Regions from separate parts of the Kitasatospora dryopteridis genome, predicted to be linked through region 2. Evidence: riboswitches for the same ligand, from Rfam matches in the RefSeq annotation. Region 2 holds a riboswitch; each other region holds the start of a gene.
What was found. Region 2 has a riboswitch for cyclic di-AMP ahead of ACQ614_RS12375 (M23 family metallopeptidase). Riboswitches for the same ligand answer to the same signal wherever they lie in the genome.

Region 1 (10,154 bases), 2.0 Mb from region 2:
CCCCTCGCCCCCGCTGAGTACGGCGATGACCACCACTGCCCCGGCTACTCGCACGGCCTGCTCCTCTCTGAGCACGCTTCCCCGTGGACGGCACCGCACGGCCGCCCGTCATCGGTTATCGGAGGATCGTAGGCACCCCGCGACCCTCCGCAACAGGGATTACCCCCCAGGTGACCAGACTCACGCCCGTCCGGGCGGACGGTCCGGGGCGTGTCCCACGGGTGCACGGCGGACGGTGCCTGGCGTCGGGCGGGCCGCCGTCCAGCGGATACCGTCGGGGCATGCCGGAGACGTCCCGAACCGACCAGCCCGAACTCTTCACCTGGGAGTTCGCCGCCGACCCGTACCCCGCCTACGCCTGGCTGCGCGAGCACGCGCCGGTGCACCGCACCACGCTGCCCAGCGGAGTGGAGGCCTGGCTGGTGACCCGGTACGCGGACGCCCGGCAGGCCCTCGCGGACAGCAGGCTGTCGAAGAACCCGGTGCACCACAGCGAGCAGGCGCACCGCTCCGGCCGGGTCGGCATCCCGGGTGAGCGGCAGGCCGACCTGATGACGCACCTGCTGAACATCGACCCGCCGGACCACACCCGGCTGCGCCGGCTGGTGTCCAAGGCGTTCACCCCGCGGCGGGTCGCGGAGTTCGAGCCGCGGGTGCAGCAGCTCACCGACCGGCTGATCGACTCCTTCGCCGGGCGCGGCACCGCCGACCTGATCCACGAGTTCGCCTTCCCGCTGCCGATCTACGCGATCTGCGACCTGCTGGGCGTGCCGCCCGAGGACCAGGACGACTTCCGGGACTGGGCCGGAATGATGATCCGACACCACGGAGGGCAGCGCGGCGGCGTCGGCCGGGCCGTGAAGCGGATGCGCGGCTACCTAGCGGAGCTGATCCACCGCAAGCGGGCCGACCCCGGCGACGACCTGATCTCCGGGCTGATCAGGGCCAGCGACCACGGCGAGCACCTGACCGAGAACGAGGCCGCGGCGATGGCCTTCATCCTGCTGTTCGCCGGCTTCGAGACCACCGTCAACCTGATCGGCAACGGCCTGTACGCGCTGCTGCGCAACCCCGGCCAGCGGGCGCTGCTCCAGGAGTCGCTGGCCCGCGGCGAGAGCGGCCTGCTGGAGACCGGGATCGAGGAGCTGCTCCGCTACGACGGGCCGGTGGAGCTGGCCACCTGGCGGTTCGCGACCCGGCCGCTGGCGATCGGCGGGGTGGAGATCCCGGTCGGCGACCCGGTGCTGGTCGTGCTGGCGGCGGCCGACCGCGACCCGGCCAGGTTCGCCGACGAGAACACCCTGGACCTCGCCCGCACCGACAACCCGCACCTGGGCTTCGGCCACGGCATCCACTACTGCATCGGTGCGCCGTTGGCCCGGCTGGAGGGCCGGGCGGCGCTGGCGACGCTGCTGACCAGGCTGCCCGACCTCGCGCTGGCCGCCGACCCGGCCGACCTGCGCTGGCGCGGCGGCCTCATCATGCGGGGGCTGCGCGAGCTGCCGGTCGCCTTCACCCCGAAGGCGGACGTTCCACCGCCGCCCGGGCGGGACGACACCGCCTGACGGTGTGTCGTGTCGCCGCCGGGAGACCGGGACTGAACACTCATCAATCAGGACAAACCAGTATCGTTCGTGGGCGATAATCAGTTCGCCGTAATTCTTGCGTGATATGAGCGATATGAGCTTGTGATCGGTCGTCGGCTCTGCCTACTCTCCGGATCAGTCCGCAGCAGCGGACCCCGGCTGCGGAAACGCCGAATCCTGTCCGCCGCATCCCGGGCCTGACGACCGAAGACGAAGGACAGGGGCGGGGGAACCACGTTCGTCGCCGTCCCCACGGCTAGGGGTGAAGCCGCGTCAGCAGGACCCCTCCTGCGGCCGCGGCCGGGCCAAGCCTCCCGGTCCGAACCCGACAGCTCACCTCGCAGGCGTTCGGAGAGGGACAACCCATGCTCTTCACCGGACCTGGCCGCCACCGCCGCAGGACCTCCGCCGAGAAGGCGGTCGCCGTCGCGGGTGTCGCCGGTGTCGGCCTCGCCATGCCGCTGCTCACCGCGGCGGGCGCGCATGCCGCCCCCGTCTCGATCTGGGACAAGGTCGCCCAGTGCGAGAGCGGCGGGAACTGGAAGATCAACACCGGCAACGGCTACTACGGCGGGCTGCAGTTCAGCGCACGCACCTGGAAGGGGTTCGGCGGCGCCCGGTACGCGCCGCTCGCCCACCAGGCGAGCAAGAGCCAGCAGATCGCCGTCGCCGAGAAGGTGCTGGCCTCCCAGGGGCCCAATGCGTGGCCGGTCTGTTCCAAACGCGCCGGCCTGACCCGCGCCTCCGCCTCGAGTACCGGGGCGGCCGGCACCGCCCAGTCCGGCACCGCCCAGTCCGGTAGCGGGCAGTCCGGCAGCGGGCAGCGCTCGGGCTCGCCGCGGTTCCCCGGCCACGGCGGGTGGGACGCGTCCGGCGGCGTGTACTGGTACCAGAAGGACGACCGCTGGTACTGGACGGCGCACCGCGAGATCTACGAGCGGTACCTGCCGCCGACCCCGGCCGGGCCGGCCGGCGGCGACGACGGGGACGCCGCGGCGGAGGACTCCGGGCGGACGCTCCAGGCCGTCCCCGTCCCCGCGGTCGGCCGCGCGACGTACACCGTGCAGCCCGGCGACACGCTCTCCGGCATCGCCGCCGACCGCGGCCAGGCCGGCGGCTGGGAGCAGCTGTACGCGAACAACAGGGAGGTCGTCGGCGCCGACCCCGACCTGATCCTGCCCGGCCAGCAGCTGCAGCTGGACTGACGGACCGGCACTGTACGAACGGCCCGTCCGCCCGCGGGGCGGCACCCGGGGGCGGACGGCCGGTTTTGTGGTCCTTCAGGTGAACTACCGGCGAGTAGCCAGGTCACACGGTGAGACAGGGCCATGCGCGGCGTGGCCCCGTGGGCCCGTGCGGTTAGGCTCTGGTCGTAACGACCCTCATCCGCTTCCGCTAGGAGATGCCTCGTGCCGTCCATTGATGTCGTCGTAGCCCGCGAAATCCTCGACTCCCGCGGTAACCCCACGGTCGAGGTCGAGGTCGGCCTCGACGACGGCAGCACCGGTCGTGCCGCTGTCCCGTCCGGTGCCTCCACCGGTGCCTTCGAGGCCCTGGAGCTTCGCGACGGCGACAAGAACCGCTACTTCGGCAAGGGCGTGGAGAAGGCCGTCCTCGCCGTCATCGAGCAGATCGGCCCGGAGCTGGTCGGCTACGACGCCACCGAGCAGCGCCTGATCGACCAGGCCATGCTCGACCTGGACGCCACCCCCGACAAGTCCTCGCTCGGCGCCAACGCCATCCTCGGCGTCTCCCTCGCCGTGGCGCACGCCGCCTCCGAGGCCAGCGACCTGCCGCTGTTCCGCTACCTGGGCGGCCCCAACGCGCACGTCCTGCCGGTGCCGATGATGAACATCCTCAACGGCGGCTCGCACGCGGACTCCAACGTCGACATCCAGGAGTTCATGATCGCCCCGATCGGCGCGGAGTCCTTCTCCGAGGCCGTCCGCTGGGGCGTCGAGGTCTACCACACCCTCAAGGGCGTGCTGAAGGAGCGCGGCCTGTCCACCGGCCTCGGCGACGAGGGCGGCTTCGCGCCGAACCTGGACTCCAACCGCGAGGCCCTCGACCTGATCGTCGAGGCCATCAAGAAGGCCGGTTACACCCCGGGCAAGGACGTCGCGCTCGCCCTGGACGTCGCGTCCTCCGAGTTCCACAACGACGGCGCCTACACCTTCGAGGGCAAGGCGATCTCCTCCGCCGAGCTCATCGACTACTACGCCGAGCTGGTCGCCGCGTACCCGCTGGTCTCCATCGAGGACCCGCTGGACGAGTCGGACTGGGACGGCTGGAAGGCCATGACCGACAAGCTGGGCGACAAGGTCCAGCTGGTCGGCGACGACCTGTTCGTCACCAACCCGGAGCGCCTGCGCCGCGGCATCGAGACCGGCACCGCCAACGCGCTGCTGGTGAAGGTCAACCAGATCGGCTCGCTCACCGAGACCCTGGACGCCGTCGAGCTGGCCCAGCGCAACGGCTACCGCTGCATGATGTCGCACCGCTCCGGCGAGACCGAGGACGTCACCATCGCCGACCTCGCCGTCGCCACCAACTGCGGCCAGATCAAGACCGGCGCCCCGGCCCGCTCCGAGCGCGTCGCCAAGTACAACCAGCTGCTGCGCATCGAGGAGATCCTCGACGACGCCGCCGAGTACGCGGGCCGCGGCGCGTTCCCGCGGTTCAAGTTCGAAGGCTGACACCCCGCGGCTGACACACGGCCGCTGGACCGGTGCCCCGGCAACCACCCCGTAGGGTGGGGGCCGGGGCACCGGCGTGAGCAGGAGGGGTACGAGCGATGTGGAAGATCCCGGGACTGGCGGGGCGACCGCGCTTCACCAGCCGCGCGACCGTGCTCGTGCTCGTCCTGTGCTCGCTGGTGGCGATACTCGCCTACCCCGCAAGGCAGTTCCTGACGCAGCGCTCGGAGATCGCCGACCAGCGGGCGAGGGCGGAGCACGCCCGGCAGCAGGTCGACGAACTCCGCCGGGCGAAGGCCCGCTGGCAGGACCCGGAGTACGTGAAGGCGCAGGCCCGCGAGCGGCTGCACTTCGCGATGCCCGGTGAGACCCCGTTCGTCTCGGTCGACCCGTCGGCCACCGCCGGGCCGGCCTCCGCCGACGCCCTGCCCACCGGCCCGGTCAGGGCCGCCAAGCCCTGGTACACCACCGTCCTCGACTCGGTCGACCTGGCCGACTCGACCACCGCCCCTCACGAAGACAGCACCCCATGACTTCTGAACAGCACCCCGGCACCCCCTCCGGCCCCGCCGTGCCGGACGCCGACGTCGCCGCCATCGCCGCCCAGCTCGGCCGGGTCCCGCGAGGGCTGCGCGGCGTGGCCCACCGCTGCCCCTGCGGCAACCCCGACGTGGTCGAGACGGCCCCCCGGCTGCCCGACGGCACGCCGTTCCCCACGCTCTACTACCTGACCTGCCCCAAGGCCGCCTCGCTGATCGGCACCCTGGAGGCCGACGGTGTGATGAAGGATCAGAGCGCCCGGCTCGCCGAGGATCCGGAGCTCGCCGCCGCCTACCGCGCGGCCCACGAGGACTACATCGCCCGCCGCGACGCCATCGAGGTGCTGGAGGGCTTCCCGAGCGCCGGCGGCATGCCGGACCGGGTGAAGTGCCTGCACGTCCTGGTCGGCCACTCGCTGGCCGCCGGACCGGGCGTCAACCCGCTCGGCGACGAGGCGCTCGGCATGCTGGAGGACTGGTGGGCCAAGGGCCCCTGCGTCTCCGCGGAGGAGGTGGAGGCCGCCGGCGAGCGCGTCCTCCGCAACCGCGCCAAGGACCAGGACCACGCCGCCGTCATCGCGGCCAAGGAGCAGAAGACCGCCGAGCGCGCGGCCAAGCGCGCCCGCGCCGAGGAGGAGGGCCAGTGACCGCAACCCGGGTCGCCGCGATCGACTGCGGCACCAACTCCATCCGGCTGCTGATCGCCGACCTCGACCCGGCCACCGGCGCGATCACCGACCTCGACCGCCGGATGGTCATCAACCGGCTCGGCCAGGGCGTGGACTCCACCGGCCGCCTCCACCCCGACGCCCTGGAGCGCACCTTCGCGGCCTGCCGTGAGTACGCGGAGATCATCACCGCGCACGGCGTGGGCCCGGAGCGGATCCGCTTCGTCGCCACCAGCGCCTCCCGGGACGCCGAGAACGCCGCCGAGTTCACCGAGGGCGTGCACGCCGTTCTCGGCGTCACCCCCCAGGTGGTCAGCGGCGAGGAGGAGGCCCACCTCTCCTTCACCGGCGCCACCAAGGAGCTCACCGGCGGCTCGTTCAAGCCGCCCTTCCTGGTCTTCGACCTCGGCGGCGGCTCCACCGAGTTCGTGCTCGGCGGCGAGGACGTGCAGGCCGCCCGCTCGGTGGACATCGGCTGCGTGCGGCTGACCGAGCGCCACTTCGCCGGCACCGAACTGCCCTCCGAGGAGCAGATCGCCCGCGCCCGGGCCGACATCGGCGCCGCGCTCGACACCGCCGCCGAGGCCGTCCCGCTCACCGAGGCGGCCACCCTGGTGGGCCTCGCCGGCACCGTCACCACGGTGGCCGGCATCGTGCTCGGCCTGCCCGCGTACGACTCCGAGAAGATCCACCACGCCAGGCTCTCCGTGGAGCAGGTCCGCGAGACCGCGCTGAAGCTGCTGCACTCCACCCACGCCGAGCGGATGGCCATCCCGGTGATGCACCCCGGCCGGGCCGACGTGATCGGCGCCGGCGCGCTCGTCCTGCTGGAGATCATGGAGCGCACCGGCGCCTCCGAGGTGGTCGTCAGCGAGCACGACATCCTCGACGGCATCGCCTGGAGTATCGCCCCCTGACCTGCTGAGGGCCTTACCCGAGCGGCCCCGGAGCGCCCCCGCGGCGCCCGGGGCCGCCGCCTGTACCGCGTGTCGCAAGAACCTTCGTGAATTTCTTCACATGGCCGACCGGCCTTTCGGCGCACTCCGGTGTCCGGTCCGTCCGATATGTGGGACCGAAGGTCGCCCTCCGTGTCCAGCCAGCGGATCGCAGGCTGAGCTCGCCTGTCGGCGATGGATTCGAAATTCCGCTCGGGAACTCCGGCGTGACCGGGATCGTTGCTGCTCAGCGCGGCCATGACCGCCCCCGGGCTCACCCGGCACCGCCCCGCGCAGTGAGCGGGCCGCTACACCCCCGAAATGCGGCCGCGCAGTGTAGCAGAGGGTGTCCAGAGGCTTGTGACGGGCCTCACGAAGTGCCCGTCAGATGGGGGTGGATACTTTCGGATATGAGCACCACGGAGCGTCCTCGCATCCTCATTGTCGGCGGTGGTTACGTCGGCCTGTATGCCGCGATGCGCATCCTCAAGAAGATGCGTTACGGCGAAGCGACCGTCACGGTCGTCGACCCGCGGTCGTACATGACGTACCTGCCCTTCCTTCCCGAGGCGGCCGGCGGCAACGTCGCGCCCCGCAACCTCGTCGCGCCGCTGCGCAGCGCCCTCAAGAAGGCGGAGGTGCTCACCGGTGCGGTCACCGGTGTGGACCACGCCCGCAAGGTCGCCACCATCCAGCCCGCGGCCGGCGACTCGTACGAGCTGCCCTTCGACTACCTGGTCGTCGCCACCGGCTCGGTCTCGCGCACCTTCCCGATCCCGGGTCTCGCCGAGCACGGCATCGGCATGAAGACGGTCGAGGAGGCGATCAGCCTCCGCAACCACGTCATGGCGCAGCTCGACAAGGCCGAGTCCACCACCGACGCGGACGTCCGCCGCAAGGCGCTGACCTTCGTGGTCGTCGGCGGCGGCTTCGCCGGTGTCGAGACGATCGCCGAGATCGAGGACATGGCCCGCGACGCGGCCAAGATCTACAAGACCGTCAGCCGCGACGACATGCGCTTCATCCTGGTCGAGGCGGCCAACCGCATCCTCCCGGAGATGGGCCCGGACCTCGGTCTGTGGACCAAGGAGAAGCTCGAAGAGCGCAACATCGAGATCTACATCGAGACCTCGATGGACTCCTGCGTCGACCAGCACGTCGTCCTGAAGAACGGTGTCGAGGCCGACGCCTCCACCATCGTCTGGACGGCCGGCGTCAAGCCGAACCCGGTGCTGGCCAACTTCGGCCTCCCGCTCGGCCCGCGCGGCCACGTCGACACCGCTCCCACCCTCCAGGTGCAGGGCTTCGACTACGTCTGGTCCGCCGGCGACAACGCCCAGGTCCCGGACCTCGCCGTCGGCGAGGGCGCCTGGTGCCCGCCGAACGCCCAGCACGCGGTGCGTCAGGCCCTGGTCCTCGCCGACAACGTGGTCTCCGGCATGCGTGGCTTCCCGCAGAAGGAGTACAAGCACAAGAACCTCGGTGCGGTCGCCGGCCTCGGCCTGCACAAGGGTGTGGCGATCCTCTTCGGCAAGTACAAGCTGAAGGGCCGTCCGGCCTGGTGGTTCCACCGCCTGTACCACGGCAGCCGGGTGCCCACCATGAACCGCAAGATCCGCGTGTTCACCGACTGGACGCTGGCGATGTTCCTCAAGCGCGAGACCGTCGGCCTCGCCGAGATGGAGAAGCCGTTCGAGGCGTTCCAGGAGGCCGCAGGCCCCGCCAAGGCCATTCCGGCCCAGGCGAAGCCGGCTGTCGCCGAGAAGGAGCTCGCCACCAGCAAGTAAGCGACTGTGACCCCGGCCGTGCAGGCCGGGGATGAGTCGGAGGCCCTCCGCCCGGCAACGCCGCCGGACCACGACCTCCGTGGTGCTCAGCCGGCCGTGCGAGCCGGGCGGAGTACAGAAGTGACCGAAGGCCCCCGCCGTAACCGGGCGGGGGCCTTCGGCGTGCCCGGGGCGTGCCGTCCGGGGGCGCCCGGGCACCCGCAGGGGCGCATCCGGCTGACGGCACGTCCGGGGATGCCCGGGGCTGCGTCCCGGGGCCGTACCGGGCCCGCTACGGGACGGCACAGGGCCCCGACACCTGGTCGGTGCCGGGGCCCTGTGCGGAGCCGGAGGGTCAGTCCGTCTTGATGGCGGAGAGGATGTCCAGCCGGGAGGCGCGGCGGGCCGGCCAGATCGCGGCCACCATGCCCACCAGCCCGGCCAGCGCCAGGAAGACCAGCAGCTTGCCGTACGGGAGGACGGTGCCCAGGCCCGGCATGCTGGACTCCAGGGTGCCGTTGACCGCCCAGGCCAGGAAGCAGCCGAGCAGGACGCCGATCACCGCGCCGAACATCGAGATCACCACGGACTCCAGCCGGACCATCCGCTTGATGCCGCGCCGGTCGAGGCCGATCGCGCGGAGCATGCCGATCTCCCGCTTCCGCTCGAAGACGGACATCGCCAGCGTGTTGATCACGCCGAGCACGGCGACCAGCACCGACATCGCCAGCAGGCCGTACATCAGGTTCAGCATGAAGGTGATGATCTTGTTGAACTCGTCCCGGATGTCCTGCTTGGTCCGGACCTCGATCACCGGGTTGCTGCCGGTGGCGTCCTTGATCGCCTTGCGCAGGCCGTCACTCGGACCGTCGGAGGCCTTCACCAGGATCTGGGTGACGTACGGGTCCTCGGCGTGCTTGAACACCTCGGTGTTGGCGATCACCACCGGCGAGAGCAGCTCGTTCTTCTGGAAGACGCCGCCGACCGTGACCTGGCCCTTGCTGCCGTCCGGGTACTCCACCGACAGGGTGGAGCCGACCGACAGGTTGTGGCTCTTCGCGGTGTCCGCCTCGACCAGGATGCCGCCCTGCTTCAGCGCGCCGACCGAGCCGCTGTCGAGCGTCAGCGAGACCAGCCGGTCGACCGCGTCGGCGTCCACACCGCTGATCGCGCGGTCCTGACCGTCCAGCATCCAGTACACGTCGGTCATCGGGCTCACCGCGGCCACGCCCGGCACCTTGGCGACCGAGGCGGCCAGCTTCGGGTCGGGGGAGATGCCGTTGGCGGTCTTGATGCTGTAGTCCGCCTTCATGCTGCTGGTCACCGAGCGGTCGACGGCCTCGCCGACCGAGGCGCCGAGCACCGTCAGCGAGCTGACCAGGGCCAGGCCGATGGTGAGCGCGGCAGCGGTGGCGGCGGTGCGGCGCGGGTTGCGCACCGCGTTCTGCCGGGCCAGCCGGCCGGCGGTGCCCGCCGGGCGCAGCAGCGGGCCGACCAGGGCGATCACCGGGCGGGACAGCAGCGGCAGCAGGATGAAGATGCCGATCATGGCCAGGCCCGCACCGGCGGCCACCGGCATCCGGCCCGAGGAGTCGCCGGACGCGGCGCCGAGGGCGACCAGGCCCAGGCCGCCGGCCGCGATCAGACCGCCGATCACGTTGCGGACGATCAGGCTCTTCTGCGGGGCGGGCTGGTCGCCGCTGCTCATGGCGGCGACCGGGGCGATCCGCGAGGCGCGGACGGCGGGCAGCAGTGCGGAGAGCGTGGTGACCACGACGCCGACCACCAGGGAGACCACGATCGTCGCGGGGGCCACCACCAGGCTGCCGGCCGGCAGGCCCGCGTCCAGGGCGTCGAGCACGGCACGCATTCCGGCGCCGATGCCGATGCCGGTGACCAGGCCGGCAACCGAGGCGATGATGCCGATCAGCAGCGCCTCGATCAGCACCGAGCGGGTGACCTGG
Region 2 (10,154 bases):
ATGGGCGCCCTGCCGCTCGCCTGGAAGCTGCTCGGCCGCACCTCCTAATGATGTTGTCAAGCCGCTGCTGTGACCGGGAGTTCATGTTGGAAGCACCGTCCGTCACGGATCAGGGCCCACAGGACGTTGACCCGTCGCCGGGCCAGGGCGAGGACGGCCTGGGTGTGCCGTTTGCCTTCGGCGCGCTTGCGTTCGTAGAAACGACGAGACGCGTCGCAGCTGCGGATGCTGATCAGTGCGGAGGTGTAGAAGACGCGCTGCAGGCCGCGGTGGTAGCGCCGGGGGCGGTGCAGGTTGCCGCTGACATTGCCGGAATCCCGGGGCACCGGAGCGACTCCGGCAAGGCTGGCCAGGCGGTCGGCCGTGCCGAAGCGGCTCATGTCGCCTGCAGTGGCGGCGATGAACTCGGCGCCCAGCAGTGGACCGATTCCGGGCATGCTGGAGATCATCTCGGCGAGTTCGTGCTCGCGAAACCGGGCCGCAATGAGCTTGTCGATCTCGGCGATCTGCTCGTTGAGGCCCATCACCTCCTTCGCCAGGGTGTGGATCACCTGAGCGGTGATCTTCTCTCCGGGGACGGCGGTGTGCTGGCGCTCGGCCGCCTCGACAGCGGCGTCGGCGAGGACTTCGGGGCTGCGGACCTTGCGGTTGCGCAGCCAGGTCTCCAGGCGTCTGCGGCCGGTGCGGCGCAGGGCGGCCGGGGTCTGGTAGCCGGTGAGCAAGGTCAGCGGGCCGACGTTTCCCAGGTCGAGGCTCCGCTCCAACGCGGGGAAAACGGTGGTGAGTTGGCCCCGCAAACGGTTGATCCGGCGGGTGCGGTCGGCGTTCAGGTCGGCCCGGCGGTTGGTGAGGACTCGCAGCTCGATGGTGTGTTCATCATCCGGCCGCAGAACGGTCAGGTCGCGGCGCATCCGGGCCTGGTCGGCGATGACGGTGGCGTCCTTGGCGTCGGTCTTGCCGGTGCCCCGGTAGCCGGCCGATGCCCGGTTGACCGCGAGGCCGGGGATGTAATGCAACTGCTGGCCGTGGTTGAGCAGCACGCTGATCAGCAGCGTGGCCATGCCCTCGGTGACATCGACCGCCCATACGACGTCCTCGCTGATCGCCAGCACGTCGGCGAGCAGGGCAAGCAGTTCCGGCTCGTCGTTCAGCGCGCGTCGCGACAGCAGTCGCTTGCCCTCGGCGTCCAGGACCACGCAGTGGTGATGGGTCTTGCCGATGTCCACGCCCGCCCATATCTGGGGCACGGGATCCTCCGGTTCGTCGGTGTGCGCTGTTCTCCCGAACGACCTCGCCAGCGTGGTCCTACTCAGCGATGCACCCGCAGGGGCTCGCAGCTCCTAATCAGCGGCCGAGTCGTCGTGAGACACCGGGCGGCCAGGTGCGGTCGAACCATCGAGTGCAACCCGCTGAAAGCCATACCCGGCGTCTCTGGGCCTCTGGACCTTACGACGGCCCGTCCAACCCACCAACAACGTAGGACCCGCTGACCGCCCGACCGGCGCGCCCCCGGCGCACGGCCCCCTGCCGCACACCCGGACACGCGCATGCCACACTCATGGTCATGCGCGTGTACCTGGGCTCCGACCATGCCGGATACGAACTGAAGAACCACCTCGTCGAGTGGCTGAAGGCGGCCGGCCACGAGCCGGTCGACTGCGGCCCGCACATCTACGACGCCGAGGACGACTACCCGCCGTTCTGCCTGCGCGCCGCCGAGCGCACCGCCGCCGATCCGGAGGCACTGGGCGTCGTCATCGGCGGCTCGGGCAACGGCGAGGCCATCGCCGCCAACAAGGTCAAGGGCGTCCGCGCCGCGCTCGCCTGGAGCGAGCAGACCGCCGCCCTCGGCCGCGAGCACAACAACGCCAACGTCATCTCCGTCGGCGGCCGCATGCACACCCTCGACGAGGCCACCAAGTTCGTCGAGATCTTCCTCAACACCCCGTACAGCGGCGAGGCCCGGCACACCCGCCGGATCGCCATGCTGAGCGAGTACGAGACCACCGGCGAGCTCCCGCCGATCCCGGCCCACCACCCCCAGGGCTGATTCCCGTCCGACGCCGCCTGGGCCGCACGGGCCGTCAGAACCCGTGCGGCAGCCAGGGCGCCACGTCCGAGGCGAAGGCCCGCGACACCTGCGCGAGCGCGCCCGCCCGCAGCTCGGCCACCAGACCCGCCCCGGCCAGCGCCGCGAGCGTCGTCCCGCCGAGATAGGCAGCCCCCAACTCCCTTACGTCCAGCACCAGATCGGCCGGTGCGCCGGTGCGGACACAGCTCGTCGCCCGGCCCGGGCCGGAGCTCTTCAGCCGCCAGCGGCCGGCGTTCCACGGACAGAATCCGTCCACCACCTCCAGCACCGCGTCCACCGGCTGCGCATAGCCGCGCGACTCCAGCGCCGCCCCCACGTCCACCAGCCGCAGGTGGAGCGAGTCGGCCAGCCGCGCCTCCAGGCGCCGTACGTCCGACACCAGGTGCAGCAGCGGATCGTCCACCGGCAGGTTCCCCGCCTCCACGGTGTCGACCAGGTCCATGTCGATCAGATAGCGCCACAGCCGCGCGTACACCTGCGGCGTCACCGCCTCGATGTCCCGGACCTTGACCCGGCCCGCCGCATTGCCGGCCTCCGTCCAGGACACCTTCGACGAGTAGCGGGCGTAGCCGAGCAGCCGGCCGCTCTCGGTGTCCTCGGCGAGCACGCACTGGCGCGGCGAGTAGCCGCCCCGGGAGGACGGCACGTCCAGCAGCGGATGCCGCTCCCAGCCCGGGCGGCGCTCCAGCCGGCCCGGGCGCAGCGGCACCAGCGACGCGTACAGCTCCTCGCAGGCGGGCGAGGCCTCCACCGGGTCCGCCAGCCGCAGCCGCAGCGCCGGGTTGTCCGCCACCGGCAGCGACACCCGGTGGCACGGCACCGTCACCGCCATCCGCCAGGCCGCCGCGCCGAAGCCGAACCGGCCGTAGATGCCCGGCTCCGAGGCGGTCAGCGCCGCCAGCGGCTCGCGGGCGGCCCGCACGTCGTCCAGCAGCCGGCGCATCAGCACCGACAGTCCGCCGCGGCGGCGGTGCGTGGGCAGCATGCCGACCATGGTGACGCCCGCGACCGGCAGCACCGCCCCGCCGGGCACCGCCATCCGGAAGCTGAACGCGCCGCCGCCACCCACCGGCTCCGCGCCGTCGCACACCACCAGCGCGCGATGCACTTCGGTGAGCGAGCGGTACAGCGCGCGCTCCTCCGCTTCCTCCTCCTCGCCGCCGAACGCGATCTCCAGGCGGCGGTACCAGCCGTCCCACTCCTCGGCGGCCAGCGGACGAACCGTCAGTGCCGCGGCTTCTCCTGTCGTCATACGGTCACCCCTACCACCGGCGGCGCACCGTACGCGACCGACTTTTCCGGCAGCCCGTCACCACCGGGCGCGCGTGCGCCGCCACGCGCCCCGGGGCGCACCGGGAACGGCGCCCCCACCACCCGGCCGAAACCCGCCGCACCGCACCCGGGAGCCCGCGCAGCCCCGGCGCAGGCGTCGACGCCGACCCGCAACCGTGGATAAGGTCGGACCCCATGGCTGGCAGCACGGAGGGCACCACGCCCCGGACGACTGCGACGGGCCCCACCGCGAGCGCGGCCAGGGAGCCCGTGACGGCCCGGTTGCGCACGAGGCTCCGCCGGGCCCGCCGCACCCTGCGCCGAACCGGCGTCGACTACTTCCGCGGTGCCGCACCCGACTGGCTCGCCTTCGCCCTCTTCCTCGCCGCCGTCCCGGTGCTCGTCGTCCTCAACATCTGGATACCCGCCTGGGTGCCGCCCACCTCCCTGGTGCTCCCGGTGCTCGCCGGCTCCCTGCTGCTGCGCCCCGGCACCCTGGTGCTGCTGTACGCGGCCGCCGCGGTCGGCCTCTCCACCGAGTCGCTCATCCACACCGGCGAGCGGGTCGCCAGCGAGAACCCGGACACCTACGTCTACGGCGTCACCCCCGGCGCCGCCCTGGTGGTCGGCGCGGTCGGCGTCGCGGGCCTGCTGCTCGCCCAGTTCCGCAGCCGGGTCGGCGTGCCCTGGCGCGGCGGCGGCACCATGCTCTTCGACCTCCGCGAACGGCTCCGGGTGCAGAGCCAACTGCCCCGGCTGCCCGAGGGCTGGTCCGCGGACATGGCGCTGCGCCCGGCCGGCGGCCAGTCCTTCTCCGGCGACTTCGTGGTCGCCGCCCGGACGGGCCCCGGCGGCCGCATGCTGGAGGTCGTCCTGGCAGACGTCTCCGGCAAGGGCATGGACGCGGGCTCCCGGGCCCTGCTGCTCTCCGGCGCCTTCGGCGGCCTGCTCGGCTCGCTGCCCGCGCACGACTTCCTGCCCGCCGCCAACGGCTACCTGCTCCGCCAGGAGTGGGAGGAGGGCTTCGCCACCGCCGTCCACCTGGTGCTCGACCTGGACACCGGCCAGTACGAACTGCTCTCCGCCGGCCATCTGCCGGGGATGCAGCGGAGCGGCGGCACCGGCCGCTGGGAGGTCAAGGAGTCCGAGGAGGGCCCGCTGCTCGGCATCTACGACGGCGCCAAGTTCGAGGGCCTGCGCGGCCGCCTCGACCGCGGGGACGTCCTGCTGCTGTGCACCGACGGCATGGTCGAGATCCCCGGCCGGGATCTCGGCGAGGGGATGGACCGGCTGATGGGGGAGGCGGACCGGCTCGTCGTCAACGGCTTCCGCGGCGCGGCCGGGCGCCTCATCGAGACCGTCGCCAAGGACGTCAACGACGATCGCGCCGTGCTGCTGGTGTGGCGCCAGTAGCGTCTGTCAACCCCTGGGGAGTGATCTTCGGCCAATCCTCACAGCCGGACCACCCGGTGGAACACAGGCCACGGGCCTGCCGATTGGCCATTCCGGCGTGTTGACACCCGGCCCCGCCGACGGTTCGTCAGAAGGCATGGGCTATCGTCTCGGTCGGCGGAAATTCGTCTCACATGGCAGGATCTTCGCCCCGGGCTCCCGGCTAGTCCTTTACGCAGGCAGCACGAACGACCACACTGAGTCCGGGTGGGCTGGTCGATGCTCGGGGGATTGGGGGCGGCAGGTGCGGCAGACAGCAGGCGGTATCGGCGCCACGGGCACCTCCACGACGGCGGGATCGGTCGACTCGTGCCAGGGACGGTCGGCGCAGGCCGCGGTCCGGTTTCGACACGGGGTTCCAGCACGAACCCCCGCCACAGATTGAGGAAGTGAGTCCGGGTGGCCTTCTCCGTCTCCGCGTTGTTCCTGTTCGGCGTCATCGTCGTGATCTTCATCCGCAACAAGCAGCTGAAGACCAGCCACGCGATCGTCGCAGCGCTCTTCGGCTTCATGGTGAGCCAGTCCACGGCGGCCCGGCCGATCCAGGACTTCCTCAACCAGCTGGCGAAGACCATCTCGTCCGTGGCGAGCTGACCCGCCCTACTGCCCGACCCCGGCCCGCCGCCAGCGCGCCAGCAGCCCGCGCCGCACGGCCGGCGCGGCGGCCGGCGGCACCTCGGCGGCGGCCGGAGCGGCCTGCGCCGCCGCCGCGCCGTCCGGCACCAGCAGGACGAACAGCCTTGCCCAGCACAGCCGTTCGCCGCGCGGCCAGTCGAGGCCGCGCAGCGCGGCCGAGGCCTGCTCCGACACGGTGCCGTTGATCCGCACCTCGGCGACGTCCTCCCCGGCCCGGCCGCCGAGGAACAGCTTCACCCCGGTCACACCGGTGCCCGCCGACAGCGCCAGGGCCCCGGCGAGCGCCGGCAGCACCTGGTGGTCCGCAAGCCACTCCGCCAGCAGGTCGCTGCCGAAACCGAAGACCGCAGCCGGACCCTGCACCGCCTGCCATCCCGGGAGCTCCGCCGGGCGGCAGCGGTCGGCGTGCTCGCCGCGCCCGTCCTGCAGCTCCACCACGGCCGCGGCCGTGGTGGTCGCCCACATCCGTACCGCGCTGTCGAGCCGCTCCTCCTCGGTGCGGCCCAGGCCCGCCGTGCAGTCCCACACCACCGGGCCGTCCGCCTGCCCCAGGTTCAGCACGAAGCCCAGGTCCACATGGCCGGCCGCACCGCCCTCTCCCGGATGCTCGCGGACCGCCACCGCCGTCGTCCCCGGGCCGCGCACCACGCTGCCCTCGACCGTGAACCGCTGCCCGTACCGGGCGGCCATCTCGCGCACCACGCTGCGCTGGATCACGTCCAGCCGGGACTGCGGCCGCACCCGCGACTCCTCGCTCGAAAAGGGGCTCGAACACCGATCGCGAGCGAGGTTATCGGCCCGGGCCGACGGCCTGCAGAGGGGCCCGCGTGACCAGCGTCACCGGGTGGGCCATGATCCGTGCCCGGCCGCGACCGGCCGCGCACACGGGGTGTCCGATTTGCCGGACTGCTGATGATCCGGACACGTACGGTCACTGCATCGACTGCGCTCCGCCCACCACTCGCGGGCGGAGAGTGACCCTCCGGGCGGCCGTCGACGGTCCGTGAGGCCGAGACGCTTGCCTCCGAGGCGCCCATCGGGTTTTCCTCGAGTCCTGCCCGGCCACCGGCTGGGCGGGCCACCGGGCGGAACGCCGAGTCCTGCCGCCGCCCGGGGTCACGCACCATTCCGTGCACGGCAGGAGCGGGGGACCCAAGGTAAGTCGCCGCACCGGGCAATCCGGGACGGCTTGGGGTGAAGTCGCGCCTTTTCGCGACCGGGCGAACTCCCCGCCCGAACCCGACAGCTCACCTCGCAGGCGTCGGAGAGGAACAACTCCATGTCCGTTCTGGGCACCCGTCTGTCCCGCGTCGCCGTCGCCACCGGTGTGGCCGCCGCCGCCATCGCCATCCCCGCCACCGCCGCCAGCGCCCACAGCGCCCCCGCCGCGGCCCCGGCCGCCGCCCAGGCTGCTGCGCCGGCCGCCGCCCAGGCCGCCGCGCCCGCGCAGGCTCCCGCTGCCGCTCCGGCCGCCGACACCACCTACAAGGTCGTCCGCGGCGACACCCTTTCCAAGATCGCCAACGCGCAGCACGTCGACGGCGGCTGGAAGAAGCTGTACCAGGACAACCGCCAGGTCATCGGCGGCAACCCGAACCTGATCTTCCCGGGCCAGAAGCTGGCCGTCGGCGGCGCCGCCGTGCAGGCCGCCGCGCCGCAGGCCGCTGCTCCCAAGGCTGCTGCTCCCAAGGCCGCTGCGCCGAAGGCTGCTGCGCCGCAGGCCGAGGCGAAGAAGGCCGACACCGCCGCCGCCTCCCGCTCCGAGAAGCGCACCCCGGTCCAGGCCGCCCCGAAGCCGGCCGCCCCCAAGACCGAGGCCGCCAAGCCGGCTGCCCCGAAGCCCGCCGCCGCCCCGAAGACCGAGGCCGCCAAGCCGGCCGCGGCCGCCTCCGGCTACGTCGCCCCGGTCTCCTCCGGCCTGGGCACCCCGTACCACAAGGCCGGTTCCAACTGGTCCAGCGGTTACCACACCGGCGTCGACTTCGCCGTCAGCACCGGCACCTCCATCCACGCCATCGCCGGCGGCACCGTCGTCGAGGCCGGCTGGGGCGGCGCCTACGGCAACAACGTCGTCATCAAGCACGCCGACGGCAAGTACTCCCAGTACGCCCACTTCTCGGCGCTGAAGGTATCGGTCGGCCAGACCGTCACCGCCGGCCAGGTCATCGGCCTCTCCGGTGCCACCGGCAACGTCACCGGCCCGCACCTGCACTTCGAGATCCGCACCACCCCGTCGTACGGCTCCGACATCGACCCGGTCGCGTACCTCGCGGCCCACGGCGTCCGCGTCTGACGCACACCGCCGCACGGCACCACACCCGAAGGCCCGACCCGGGGATCAACCGATCCCGGGGCCGGGCCTCGGCCGTTCTCCGCCGGCCTGCGGCTGCGCGGCCGCGGCGCGGAAGTCGTATCCGCAACTCCCACAGACCAGTACGCCGCGCCGGACACCGTTCCCGCAGACCGGGCAGTCCCGCCGCCCCCGCCGGTCGGTGACCAGCCACAGCACGCCGAGGATCACGTCACCCATGGCCCAGAGCACGACGATCAGCGTCGCACCGATGCCGGTCCCGACGTTGCTCGCCTCGCAGTCCGTCAGGGCGTTGCCCACCAGGCCGTCGCAGTCCCGGGCGGTCGAGGCCACACCGGAAACCAGCCAGATCAGCATGACCAGGTTGAAGAGAAGGATCACCCAGGTGAAGAACCGCCAGTGGGGTAACCGCCACCGCTGACCGCCGCCCGGTACGTTCGTCTGCTGCCCTGTTCCCATCGGAACCACCCCGTTCCGCCGGCACACGGCCAGCGCCCGGGGACGGGGGCCGCCGCCGATGTTCGCCTCACCTTCCAGGCTCTCCCCGGCCGAATGGGCGGGCAACAGCACGACCGGCGGACTGCGAACGTGCGGACACAGAGGGCCTCGCAACAGCCTGAACAACCACCGCTCGGTCGCCCCGGAGGGGAAACGGGGTGGTGTTCGCAGGGCCCACGGGCGTGGCGCCGCGCCGCAACCCCCCCGGCCGGGGCTCGGCAGAGGGCGTGCGCCGGGGTGGGAGTCGGCGGTCTCCACTTCCGTGACGCAGAACAGAGCACGAGCGGTCGATCGTGCGGGCGGTCCGTGGACTGGTGAGCGAGGCCGTCCACGGGCACGGAACGGGCGTGGCGGCCTGAAATTCCCTCAGACGACGAAGGCCCCAGCTCTGCGATCAGGTCGCTGAGCTGGGGCCTTCGTGTTGGAGCGGGCGACGGGAATCGAACCCGCGTGGCCAGTTTGGAAGACGACGGCACTGGATGTGGGCTGAGCTGGCGACTCGCTGACCTGCGGGGGAGCGGGGCGCCTCGCCGTTGTTCCCCGGGATTCCCCGCCGAGGCCTGGCCGAACGGGCACGCAAGGGGCACGGTGCGGCTCACAGCAGCTTGTACGCCCACCGCTCGGTGGCCCAGTCGCCCGACGGCCGCTCGACCGCCCCTGAGGCCCGTAGAACGGCTACAGAGCGCGCCTCGGCGCACACCTGATCACCCGGCATCAGGAAGAGCGGCTGATCCAGCGTGAAGACGTAGCAGCCCGGCTCGAAGTCGACCCGGTTGAGCAACAGCATCCTTGGCGCGGTGATCCGCGGCCCCGCGAGCATCATGCCGGCCATGGTCTACGGCCTCGGCCGGGAGAACCAGCAGATTTACAGGCCGCTGACCAAACACGCTCTGACCATGTCACTCTCGATCTTCGGCCCAGTTTGGTCCGTCGTTGGTCCGGATCATGCCGGGAAGGGCCTTCAGTCCGGAAGACTAATGGCGGGGCCTCGCCCTCATAAGAGCCATCTGTGGAGCTCGGATTTGGCTGCATGATGCGGGTGGGTGGTTCTACGGTGGTCGCATTCATGACGGGACGTCGGATCGGGATGGGTGCAGTGGATATTCTTCTGGTGGATGCGGTGGCGGCCGTGCGGGACGAGCTCATCGCTGCGGCAGCCGTGGGTGGAAGCCATCCGGACGTGGTGTTCGCGGTGGGTCCGGTGGAGATGGAGTTCGAGGTCGAGGTACGGGCGGACGCGAAGGCGAAGGCCGGGTTCAAGCTGTGGGCCGTTGGCGCGGAGACCGAGGCTGGGGTGTCCCGGGGGCGTACGCATCGCGTGTCCTTCACGCTCACGCCTCGCAACGTCCGCGGTGGTGACCTGCTGGTCGCCGGTGCTCCGCGCCTGTCCAGCGACGAGGAGACCGAGGAACTTATCCCCGAATGATCACCTCCAGGGTGATCCCTACCGGACAGCGAGTTCAGGTTTTCGACGTGAGCGGGAGTTGGGGTGGAGCGGGGTCGCCTGATGGCGGTGACCGGGCCCGGTGGTCCGGGGTCGGGGTATGTGGTGGGTGGCCGATTGGTGCTGACCTCCGCGCACGTCGTGGGGCGGGCCGGAGCACGGGTGCAGGTGATCCACCCGGACGCGCCACGCCGTAAGGGCGAGCCGTCACCCGACGGAACGGTGGTGTGGTGCGGTACCGCAGGTGGCCGGGACGACGCCGCTCTGGTCCTGGTCGAGGAGGACCAGCGGTGGCAGGCGCCAGTAACTACGGTGCGCTGGGGGCGGATGGTCACCGATCGGCCCGGTACGGGGTGCGAGACCTGGGGCATGCCGGACGTCGCCCAGTGCGAAGGCAAGGCGGTTGAGGCCGTACAGCTGCGCGGGGAGATGAATCCGGGCAGCGGACG
Region 3 (10,154 bases), 4.3 Mb from region 2:
CCCGGACAGGCTGGGTGGGACCTGTTGCGGTGTGGTGCATCCGCCACGCGGCCAGCGGCGGGGAGGTCGATCGCCGACGAGTATGTCGGTGTTGTTGAGGCTGCGTCAATAACAAGTTTCGAGATCAATGCCGAAAGTTTCCCTACCTGCTGACCGCCGGTCAGAGCGTGCTCAAGGCGGGTCCTCAGTCGTCGCATGCGGACGCGCGACTGTCCGGATATGGACACCGGTCAGGCGCATGGTTCGAAAAGTTTCGGCGCATCCTGGGCATGAAAAAGCGCCGGGCGCCGCTGCTGACCAAGGCAGGCGGCGCCCGGCGGCACACCCGGTGGGTGGTGCCGGGCGTGCTGGGGAAGTGGGTCAGTGGCCCGCGGGTGCGGGTGTGTTGAAACGCAGGGCGGGGGAGGCGCCGGCGGCCAGGGCGTGGGCCTGGGCGGGCCACCACGCTCCCGCGGCCGGGTCGGCGGAGCCGTACTCCGGGTCGATGCCGCCCGTGGTTCCGCGGGTGCAGCTGCCGTCCGACTCGCCGGGGACCTTGACCCACAGGTAGGCGTCCAGCAGCGGGACGCCGGTGTCGGCGGTGGGTCGGGTGCCCAGGCCGCGGCCGGGCGGGTTGCACCAGGTCTGCGGGTCGGGGTAGGTCGAGGTGGGCGTCCAGGGGCCCTGGCCGTTGCGGCTGCTGTCGATGACGAAGTGCGGCAGTTCGGCGCCGGCGGGCACGTGGGACGCGTACCAGGCGTCCGCGTCGGCCTGCGGCCAGTACTGGTTGGCGCAGTCGTCGGCCACCGCACCGGGGGTGTGGGTCAGGTACCAGGTGCACTTGGCGATCTGGGTGCCGTAGCGGACGAGGTCGGCGTCGCGCTGGTAGTTGGAGACGTTGAGGAAGAAGCCCTGCGCCCGGTCGACACCGCCGTCGACGAGCAGCTTCGCCATGGTGCCGGTGGACTGCCAGCCGCTGTGGCCGGCGTCCAGGTAGACGGCGGCACGCGGCTGTGCGGTCAGCCGGTCGACGGCGGCGTTGATCTCGGCGAGCCGGTCGGCCTGCTGCCGGTCGGTGCCGCCGCAGAAGGACGGGCTGAGCGCGAGGCCGTCCGGCTCCAGGACCACCACGGTGCGGCGGTCGCCGATGCCCTTGGCGAGACCGTCGATCCAGGCGGCGTACTCGGCGGAGTTGGAGGCGCCGCCGGCGGAGTACTGCGAGCAGTCCCGGCCGGGCACGTTGTACGCCACCGCCACCGGGACCTGCTGCTGCAGGGCGGCGCGGGCCTGCAGCTTCGCCATGGCCCTGGTGGTCTCCTGGGGCGTCGCCGTGCCGTTGAACCACTGGGCGACCGGGTACGAGCCCATCTTCGCCATGGCCAGCGCGTCGGTGAGGTCGCCCGACTTGAGGTCGGCGGCGGCCTGGTGCAGGGCCTTGCTGTCGAGGTCGACGTAGAACCTGGCGCCGGGCGCGGGGGCCCGGTCCCGGCCGGTGGCGGCGGACGCGGGGGAGGGCAGACAGCAGGCCGCGACGGCGGCGACAACGGCGCTCGCTGCCGCGATTCGACGGCGGTGGCGGGACACGTGCGGCTCCTAGGGCTGGCGGACGGGGGTACCGGGAGGCTTCCCCCGTAGTGTGGGAGCGCTCCCAAGCGCGAGGGAATGTCTAGTCGGCGCCATCCGGCGCGTCAAGACTCCGCGCAGAAAGGGATGTTGGGTGCGGAGGCGGAAGGTGCCCCCGCACCCGGCGGCCGTCCGGCCTCAGCGCTGCCGGCGGACGCCCTCGCGCCACAGCAGCCCCAGGATGCCGGGCTTCACCTCCGTGGTGGCCACGCCCATCGCCCGCCGGACGAACCGGTCGTCCGCCAGCTGTGCGAGCATCGCCGCCGCCAGGTCGGCGCGCGAGGTGAACAGCCCGTCGGCGCTGTCCTCGGCGAGCAGGTAGCCGGTCGGCGCCAGGGTGGTGAACAGCCCGGACGGGCGGGCGATCGTCCAGTCCACGTCCTCGGCGGACCTGATCACCTCCTCCATCCGGCGCATGTCCTCGTGCAGGGTGCGGCCCAGCACTCGGTTCACGTACGGGTCCAGCACGTGGTTGAACAGGAAGGCGCCGCTGGGCCGCCAGGCCGGGTCGGCGACGCTGGAGCTCACCGCGACCAGCCGCCGCACGCCGTGCCGGGCCATGGCGCCGGTGACGGCCCGCGCCGCCTGCGAGTAGAGCGTGACGGGCGCCCGGCTGAACGTGGTGCCCAGCGCGGAGAGCACCGCATCGCTGCCCGCGACCACCGCGTCCACCGCCGCGGGGTCGGTGGCGTCGGCCGGTACCACGGTGAGCCCCTCGCGCAGCGGCAGCCCCTGTGGTCGGCGGGACACCGCGGTCACCTGATGGCCGGCCGCGAGGGCCTGGTCGACCAGCTGGCGGCCCGTCGGCCCACTGGCGCCGAGGACGACGATCTGCATCTGCACCCAACTCCTCAATCCTGTCCGGGCTTTCCCGGCCCTTCGACGGCTTGACGATCGCCGAGGGGGCGGACGATATTCAACGGTGATGAATAAGAGCCGGGGCCGTCCGCGCGGCAATCCGCCGACCAGGGCCCGCATCGCCGAGGCGGCCCGCGGCCTGTTCACCGAGCGCGGCTACCGCGGCACGACCCTGCGGGCGGTGGCCGCCGCGGCCGGTGTGGACTCGGCGCTGATCGCCTACCACTTCGGCTCCAAGCAGGGGCTGTTCGGCGAGGTCATGCAGGTGGAGTGCGCCCGCTCGCTGGGCCTGGCCGACGCTCTCCGCGGGGACCGGGACGGCCTCGCGGACCGGCTGCTGCGGGCCGTCACCGACCTCTGGGACGACGCGTCCTTCAACCGCCTCCCGCTGCAGGAGGACGACGCCCGCCGGGTGCTGCAGGAGTACCTGGAACACGAGGTGCTGGCCAGGATTGCTGAATTCCTCGGCGGCCCGGACGCGACCGAACGGGCCACCGCAGCCGTCACCGTGATCGGCGGCCTGATCCACACCCGCTACGTCAACCCGCTGCCGACCGCGGCCGGCCTCTCCTCCGCCGACGTCCGCCGCATCCTCGGTCCCGTGCTCCGCACGGCCCTGGCGACCCGCGCCCGCAGGCCCGTGCCGGCCGGGCGGCGGTAGACGCCGGCATCGTTCATCCGGCTGAACCGGCCGGTGGCCCCGGGCGATGGCCGGAGCGTCCGCTGTCGCCCGCTCGCCTCCGGGCCCTCCCGACCCGGCGCCGACGGTCTCCCCCAGCCTGGCGGCCGGGAGGTGCCCCCATGCTCCGTCGCTTCGCTCCCGCGCTCGCCCTCCTTGCCCGCCGACGGGCAGGAGGGGCCCACCCTTTCGGCACCGGCGGGCCCTTCGGCTCGGGGCGGGTGTCGCCCGCTCGCCTCCGGGCCCTCTTGATCCGGCGCCGACGGTCTCCCCCAGCCTGGCGGCCGGGAGGTGCCCCCATGCTCCGTCGCTTCGCTCCCGTGCTCGCCCTCCTTGCCCGCCGACGGGCAGGAGGGGTCCACCCTTTCGGCGCCGGCGGGCCCTTCGGCTCGGGGCGGACGCCTCTGCCCGATCGTCACGTCTTGCTGTCGGGGGCATTGACGGCATGTCAGGTTCGCGCCTACGGTCTGGCCATGGATGCAGCCACTGTTCACTCATGTGAACACGGCCGAATCCAGGGGAGCCCTTCTCGCCCGTGCGGATCGACCGGGCCGGGCCCCCGTTCCGCCCGGAGTCCGGTCCGGCGCTCCCTGCACCGCCACACCCGCCGACCGCCGGGCGTCCCCCACCCGTCCGACCCGAGGGACTGATTGTCATGATCGCAACAGTGGGACGTTCTGCCCTGCGCCGCCGCGCGCTCGCCGCCGCCGTCGGGGCCGCCCTGGTGGCGGGCCTCTCCGCCACCGCCGCCGGGCAGGCCCGGGCCGCCACCTACGAGAGCTCGCCGTACGGCTTCGCCGCGGGCACCACCGGCGGCGCCGGCGGCAGCAGCACCACCGTCACCACCCTGTCCGCGCTGAAGTCCGCGGTGGCGGGCAGCGCGGCCAAGACCGTGTACATCTCCGGCACCATCTCGCTCAGCGGCCAGGTCGACGTCGGTTCCAACACCAGCGTCATCGGCGTCGGCGCGAACTCCGGCCTGACCGGCGGCGGTCTGCGGGTGAAGAACGCCACCAACGTCATCCTCCGCAACCTGAAGATCTCCAAGGCGGTGGGCACCGACGCCATCACCCTGCAGGCCTCCACCAAGGTGTGGGTGGACCACAACGACCTGTCCTCCGACCGCACCCACGGCAAGGACTACTACGACGGCCTGCTCGACATCACGCACGGCTCGGACAGCATCACGGCCTCCTGGAACAAGTTCCACGACCACTACAAGGTCAGCCTGGTCGGCCACTCCGACAGCAACGCCTCCGAGGACACCGGCAAGCTGCACGTGACCTACGGCCACAACTGGTTCGACAACGTCAACTCGCGCCTGCCCAGCGTCCGCTTCGGCACCGCGCACGTGTACAGCAACTACTTCACCAACGTCGGCGACAGTGCCGTCCACTCGCGGATGGGCGCCCAGGTGCTGGTGGAGCGCAACACCTTCGCCGGCAGCTTCGAGTCCGTCACCACCACCGGCGACAGCAAGACGGACGGCTACGCCAACCTGTTCCGCAACGACCTCGGCTCGACCACCACCGAGATCACCCGGACCGGCAGCTTCACCACCGCGCCCTACACCTACAACCCGACGGGTGCCGACACCGTGGCGTCCGTGGACACCGCGGGCGCCGGCACCGGCCGGATCTGAGCCGAAGCACGCGCAACGCGCCGACGGCCCCGGGCGGTTGCCCGGGGCCGTCGTGCGGCGTGCCTGCGAGGTTACTTGATCTTGAGGACCTGGCCGGGCTTGATGAGGTCCGGGTTCTCTCCGATGGTCGACTCGTTGCTGTCGTAGACCTGCTTCCAGCCGCCGAGCTTGTTCTTGTCGGAGATGTCGGACAGCGTGTCGCCGGCCGCCACGGTGTAGGTGGTCGCCTCCTTGGCGCCCTGGGAGTCCTGCGGCGCGGAGGTGGCCGCCGGGGCCTGGTCCGCGGTGGCGGGCGCGGCGGGGCCGGTGGCCGCGCCGGTGGGGTCGGTGACCGGCGGGACGCCGGTGACGGGCTGACCGGTCGTCGGGTCGGTCGTGGTCGGCGCCGTGGCCCCCGGGAGCGTGGTGCCGGGGGTGGTGCCCGGGGCCGGGGTGGTGGTGGCGTCAGGGGTGCCCGGCACGGTGCCGGTGGGCGGCAGCGCGGTGGTCGGGGCGGACGGGGTCGGCGGAGTGGCCGAATGCCCGTTGCCGGAGTTGTCGCCCTGGTCGTTCTGGGTGGCGCCCGGACCCGTCCAGTAGTCGTAGATCTCCTGGCTGGTGGTCCAATACCACTGGCCGCCGGCCTGGTACCAGTACACGCCGTTGGCGTCCCGGCCCTGCATGCCGGGGAAGACCGGGGCCGCACCGCGAGCCGTGGTGGTCGGCGCGGGCGTGGCCGTCTCCGTCGGCACGACGGTCTCGGGCTTGCCCTCGCCGGTCAGCCCCGCGGTGGTGGCGCACTTGCCCCAGACCTTGGCGCCGCTGTCGGCGAGCACCCGCTCCGCAACGGTGATCTGCTCGTCCTTGGTGGCGCGGTCCGGGGTGGAGGCGAACAGGTCGCCGCCGTAGGCGACCCAGGTGCGCAGGTCCAACTGGAGTCCGCCGTAGGTGCCGTCGCCGGTGGCCTTGGTCCAGTTGCCCGCCGTGGCGCACTGTGCGACCGCGTCCCAGGTGGTGACCGGGGCGGCGTGGGCGCCGGTGGCGGTGAGCAGCGGGATCGCCAGACCTGCACCTGCCACGCCGGCGGCTGCGACGGCGCGCTCGGTCTGGGTGGGGCGGCGGTGACGGCCGGAGCCGATGAAACCCATCGAGTTCCCTCTCCGCACGCCTGCGAGGTGAGCTGTCGGGTTCGGACCGGGGAGGTGGCCCGGCCGCGCGGACGCGGCTTCACCCCTAGCCGTGTGGGGGCGGCGTCGAAACGTGGGTCCCCCGTCCCTGCCCAGGGTCTGGTCGGTGACCCGTTCGACGCGGTGGGCAGGGTTCGGCGTGCCGCGCCTCGGGCGCCCGTGCTGTCGGGCTGAGGTGGAGATTAGAGGGATCGTCACCGCGATAACAAGCCAGCATCCTGAACATCACACAATCATCACGAGTGCTGAGATGCCGCAGGCGTGCATTTCGGCCACACGCCCCGTCATGCGAACGGCTGTCGACGGGGCGCCGACGGGTCGCCACGCAGGTCACGGGGGATGCCGACCCGGCCTGACGTGTCCGCGGCGGGCGGTCCCGGGCGAATTCCGTGGGAAATTCGGCGAAATTCCGCGCCGGAAATGCGGGCGGCCGCTTCCGTTGCCGTGTGCGGGGAATGGCGGTCCGTCGGCGGGCGGCCCCGGCGGGCCCGCCCCGCCGGGGTGATCACGGCACGAACGGAGGCCCGGAGGATCTTTGCGCCGCCGTTCGGGCGCGACGCGCGAACACCGGACCGGCACCGTTCGTGGCGGAACGGAAAGCGGTGGCATGCCCTCCGTTCCGGCCTCCCGGTCGGCCGGCCGTCAGCCCTCCGGCGGCCAGCACGCCAGCACCGCGGCCGCCTCCCCGTCCGTCAGCGGCCGGTGCCCCATCGCCACGTCGTTCCCGTCGAAGGACCATGACTCGGCCAGCAGCAGCACCGGCCGGTCGCCGTCCTCCCGCAGCACCGCCCACCACCCCAGGTCGCCCTGCGCCGACCACTCCACGTACCGGAAGCTCGTCCGAGCGACCCCGGCGCCCTCCGGCGGCAGCCAGTCCGTCACCGATCCCTCCGCCGACGGCGCCCACCGCTGCTGGGCCTCCGTCAGCCCGACCACCTCGTCCACCGAGACCTGCACCCAGGCCCCGCCCGGCCGGGCGTCCGCCACCGCCAGCGGCGTGCAGCGGACCATGGCGTGCGCGGGCAGCTCCTCCGGGCAGTCCGGCGCGCAGTTCGCCACCGTGGACGGCGGCGCGAACAGGCACCAGAACGGCCCCTCGGCGAGGAACGGGCCGTCCATCCCCACCATCCGCACCTCGCCCGCCACCGGGGCCCGCTCCGCGGGGGCGAACCCGTGGCCGCCGTACGGCGACGCGGTGCACCCGGGCGCCGCCCAGCGGGCCAGCGACGTTCCGGCGGCCCGCGCCCACCCGGGCGGAGGAGAGGGGGACCAGGGGCGGCGCGCCGCGCAGCCGCACCCCGCTGCGTCGACGGAAACGATGACGGTCATGACAGGCATGGTGGCAAACCGGCCCGCCGCCGCCCGCGGCCGGGTGCCGGCCGGCCGGGAGACGGCGGTCCGGGAGGCGGTGGGCCGGCGGTCGGCCGGTCGGCCCGTGTACCGGTCACCCGTGCGCGGGTCAGCTCGCGCTCCGGTCCGCCACGGGCCGGGGAGCCGCCGCGGGGCCGGCGCCGGCGGGCCGACCGCGCAGGCCGAGCGTCACGGCGACGGCCGCCAGCAGCACCGGCACCGCGACCACCCGCAGGCCGGCCGCCATCCCGGCGGTGAACTCGGCCGGGCCGTGCGCAGATCCGCCCCCGGCGTGCGAGGCGAGCACCGTGCCGACGACCGCGACGCCGAGCGCCGCGCCGAGCTCCCGGGCCGCGGTGTTCAGCCCGGCACCCAGCCCGGCCTGGTGGCCGGGGAGTTCGGACACCACGGTGTGGGTCAGACCCGGGGCGCACAGCCCCATGCCGGCCGACAGCACGAGCAGCCACAGCGCGTACACCGGGTACGGCGTGGCCGGGCCGGCCGTGGAGACGCCGAGCAGCCCGCCGCCGATCAGGGCCAGCCCGCCGCCGGCCACCAGGCGCACGCCGTGCCGGTCCTGCAACCGAGCGGCGAGCCGCGGCACCAGGGCCATGCCGACGGTCAGCGGCACGATCGCCAGCCCCGTCCGGGCCGGCGGGTAGCCCTTGGCGTACTGCAGGAACTGCGAGTTGACGAAGAACAGCGCGAACAGGCCGAAGAAGGACGCCGCCGTGCCCACGGCCGCCGCGCGCAGCCGGCGGGAGCGGAACACCCGGGGGTCGACCAGCGGCCGCCGCGCCCGCAGCCCGTGCCCGGTGAACAGCGCCAGCAGCACCGCCCCGGCCGCGAACCCGGTGAGTACCGGCGCCGACCACCAGCCGTGCGAGGGGCCCTCGATGATGCCGTACAGCACGGCGCCGGTGCCGCCGATCAGCAGCACGGAGCCCGCCGGGTCGGCGGAGGACGGGTGGCGGGGCAGGTCGGGGACGGTGCGGAGCACGGCCGCCGCCAGTACGGCCGCCAGCGGTGCCATCGCCCAGAACAGCGCCTGCCACGGCAGGTACTGGGCGGTCAGGCCGCCGCCGACGTTCCCGGCCAGGCCGCCGAGGCCGACCGCGAGCGTCCAGGAGGCGACGGCCTGCACCCGTCGCTCCGGGCCGGCCAGGTGCACCAGCACCGCCATGGTGGCGGGCATGACCAGCGCGGCCCCCGCGCCGGAGACCGCCCGCCCGGCGACGAGCGCGGCCACCGAGCCGAGGGTGCCGCCGCCGGCGCTCAGGCACGCCCCCGCGGCGAACAGGGCGAGCCCGGCGAGCAGCGCACGCCGCCGCCCCCAGCGGTCGCCCAGCGCGCCGGCCGGGATCAGCAGCCCGGCGAAGACGATGACGTACGCGTCGACCGTCCAGAGCAGTGCGCTCGGGGACGGATGCAGGGCGGAGGCGGCGAGTTGGGGGATCATCAGGTTGATCGCGGCGACCATGCTCTGGGCGACCAGCACACTGGCGCACATCGTGAGCAGGGTGGACCGGCGCAGTGCCGTCCGGGTGTTTTCGGGCATGGGCGGGGGAGCTCCTTCCGGAGCGGAGGTGTGTGGGTTCCCGTCCACCGTAGGGCGATGCTTGGATTGCATCCAGTGCATGTTCTGCATGAGAGGAATGCGTGCCGTGCAATCCACGATGGACCTCAACCTGCTGATCGCCCTGGACGTGCTCGTCGAGGAGCGCAGCGTCTCGGGCGCCGCGGCCCGGCTGCACCTGTCCGAGCCCGCCATGAGCCGCACCCTGGGCCGCATCCGGCGGGCCCTCGGCGACCCGGTGCTCGTCCGGGCCGGGCGGACGATGGTGCCGACCCCGCACGCACTCGCGCTCCACCCCGAGGTCCGCGCCGTGGTGGAGCGCGCCCGGGCACTGTTCACCGCCGGCGGACAGGTCGACCTGCGCACCCTGGACCGGACGTTCACCGTTCTGGCGCACGACGCCTTCGCCGCCGCCCACGGCGCCGGACTGTTCGCGCGCACGGCGGCCGAGGCACCCGGGGTGCGCCTGCGGTTCTTCGGCGAGAGCCACCTCGACGCCCCCGCCCTGCGCGAGGGCACCGCCGACCTGGAGGTCGGGGTCATCGACACCACCTCGCCCGAGGTGCACGTCGAACAGCTCTACGAGGACCGGATGCTGGCCGTCGTCCGGGCCGGCCACCCGCTGCTCGACGGCCCGCCCACCCCGGAACGGTTCGCCGCAGGCCGGCACATCGGCGTCTCCCGGCGCGGCCGCCTGCACGGCCCGATCGACACCGCCCTCGCCGAACTCGGCCTCTCCCGCACGGTGGTGGGCACCGTGGCGACCTATCCGGCGGCACTGTTCGTGCTGCGCAGTACTGATCTGATCGGCCTCACCACCAGCCGCAGCCGCAGCCTGGCCGACGCCCTCGGTCTGGTGACGCTCGACATCCCGCTCGACCTGCCCTCCCTCCCCTTCGGGCTGGCCTGGCACCCCCGCCACGACGCCGACCCGGCCCACGCCTGGCTGCGCGGCTGCATCCGCGAGCTGCTGGCCGGCGACGGGTGGTGAAGTCAGGGGCCCAGCGCCCCTGAGGGGTTGCCCCGCCGGGCTCGGTGGTCAGGCCGGGAGCGGGGGGACGTCCTCGGGGGTGATGGCATGGTCGGCGGGGGTGATGGGGGAGGGGAGTTCGTCGCGGCCGGTGAGGTAGCGGTGGACGGCGGCGGCGGCCGCGCGGCCTTCGGCGATGGCCCAGACGACCAGGGACTGGCCTCGGCCGGCGTCGCCCGCGACGAAGACGCCCTCCGGCCCGGCCGCGAACCGGCCGTCCCGGGCGAGGTTGCCGTGGGCGTCCAGGCCGA

Region 1: it holds a riboswitch for cyclic di-AMP, as region 2 does, so the genes downstream of both, ACQ614_RS21425 (transglycosylase family protein) here and ACQ614_RS12375 (M23 family metallopeptidase) in region 2, are expected to answer to the same signal.
Region 3: it holds a riboswitch for cyclic di-AMP, as region 2 does, so the genes downstream of both, ACQ614_RS31565 (LysM peptidoglycan-binding domain-containing protein) here and ACQ614_RS12375 (M23 family metallopeptidase) in region 2, are expected to answer to the same signal.

The regions. Positions count from the first base shown of each region.
Region 1 covers NZ_CP192749.1:4,699,412-4,709,565, forward strand. Annotated here, with positions in the region: gene ACQ614_RS21415 (SDR family NAD(P)-dependent oxidoreductase) at 1-54, opposite strand, end outside; gene ACQ614_RS21420 (cytochrome P450 family protein) at 282-1,565, shown strand; cyclic di-AMP (ydaO/yuaA leader) riboswitch at 1,759-1,947, shown strand; gene ACQ614_RS21425 (transglycosylase family protein) at 1,952-2,791, shown strand; gene eno (phosphopyruvate hydratase) at 2,996-4,282, shown strand; gene ACQ614_RS21435 (FtsB family cell division protein) at 4,381-4,815, shown strand; gene ACQ614_RS21440 (DUF501 domain-containing protein) at 4,812-5,468, shown strand; gene ACQ614_RS21445 (exopolyphosphatase) at 5,465-6,406, shown strand; gene ACQ614_RS21450 (NAD(P)/FAD-dependent oxidoreductase) at 6,835-8,211, shown strand; gene ACQ614_RS21455 (ABC transporter permease) at 8,546-10,154, opposite strand, start outside.
Region 2 covers NZ_CP192749.1:2,714,552-2,724,705, reverse strand. Annotated here, with positions in the region: gene ACQ614_RS12410 (biotin transporter BioY) at 1-48, shown strand, start outside; gene ACQ614_RS12405 (IS110 family transposase) at 57-1,247, opposite strand; gene ACQ614_RS12400 (ribose-5-phosphate isomerase) at 1,565-2,050, shown strand; gene ACQ614_RS12395 (GNAT family N-acetyltransferase) at 2,085-3,344, opposite strand; gene ACQ614_RS12390 (PP2C family protein-serine/threonine phosphatase) at 3,560-4,777, shown strand; gene ACQ614_RS12385 (hypothetical protein) at 5,216-5,410, shown strand; gene ACQ614_RS12380 (DUF6348 family protein) at 5,417-6,193, opposite strand; cyclic di-AMP (ydaO/yuaA leader) riboswitch at 6,564-6,728, shown strand; gene ACQ614_RS12375 (M23 family metallopeptidase) at 6,732-7,745, shown strand; gene ACQ614_RS12370 (hypothetical protein) at 7,791-8,333, opposite strand; gene ACQ614_RS12365 (hypothetical protein) at 8,857-9,093, opposite strand; gene ACQ614_RS12360 (trypco2 family protein) at 9,271-9,687, shown strand; gene ACQ614_RS12355 (hypothetical protein) at 9,868-10,154, shown strand, end outside.
Region 3 covers NZ_CP192749.1:6,966,009-6,976,162, forward strand. Annotated here, with positions in the region: gene ACQ614_RS31545 (glycoside hydrolase family 6 protein) at 361-1,563, opposite strand; gene ACQ614_RS31550 (NAD(P)-dependent oxidoreductase) at 1,741-2,439, opposite strand; gene ACQ614_RS31555 (TetR family transcriptional regulator) at 2,528-3,121, shown strand; gene ACQ614_RS31560 (pectate lyase family protein) at 3,795-4,781, shown strand; gene ACQ614_RS31565 (LysM peptidoglycan-binding domain-containing protein) at 4,853-5,908, opposite strand; cyclic di-AMP (ydaO/yuaA leader) riboswitch at 5,910-6,062, opposite strand; gene ACQ614_RS31570 (hypothetical protein) at 6,590-7,276, opposite strand; gene ACQ614_RS31575 (MFS transporter) at 7,407-8,855, opposite strand; gene ACQ614_RS31580 (LysR family transcriptional regulator) at 8,953-9,864, shown strand; gene ACQ614_RS31585 (glutamate synthase subunit beta) at 9,913-10,154, opposite strand, start outside.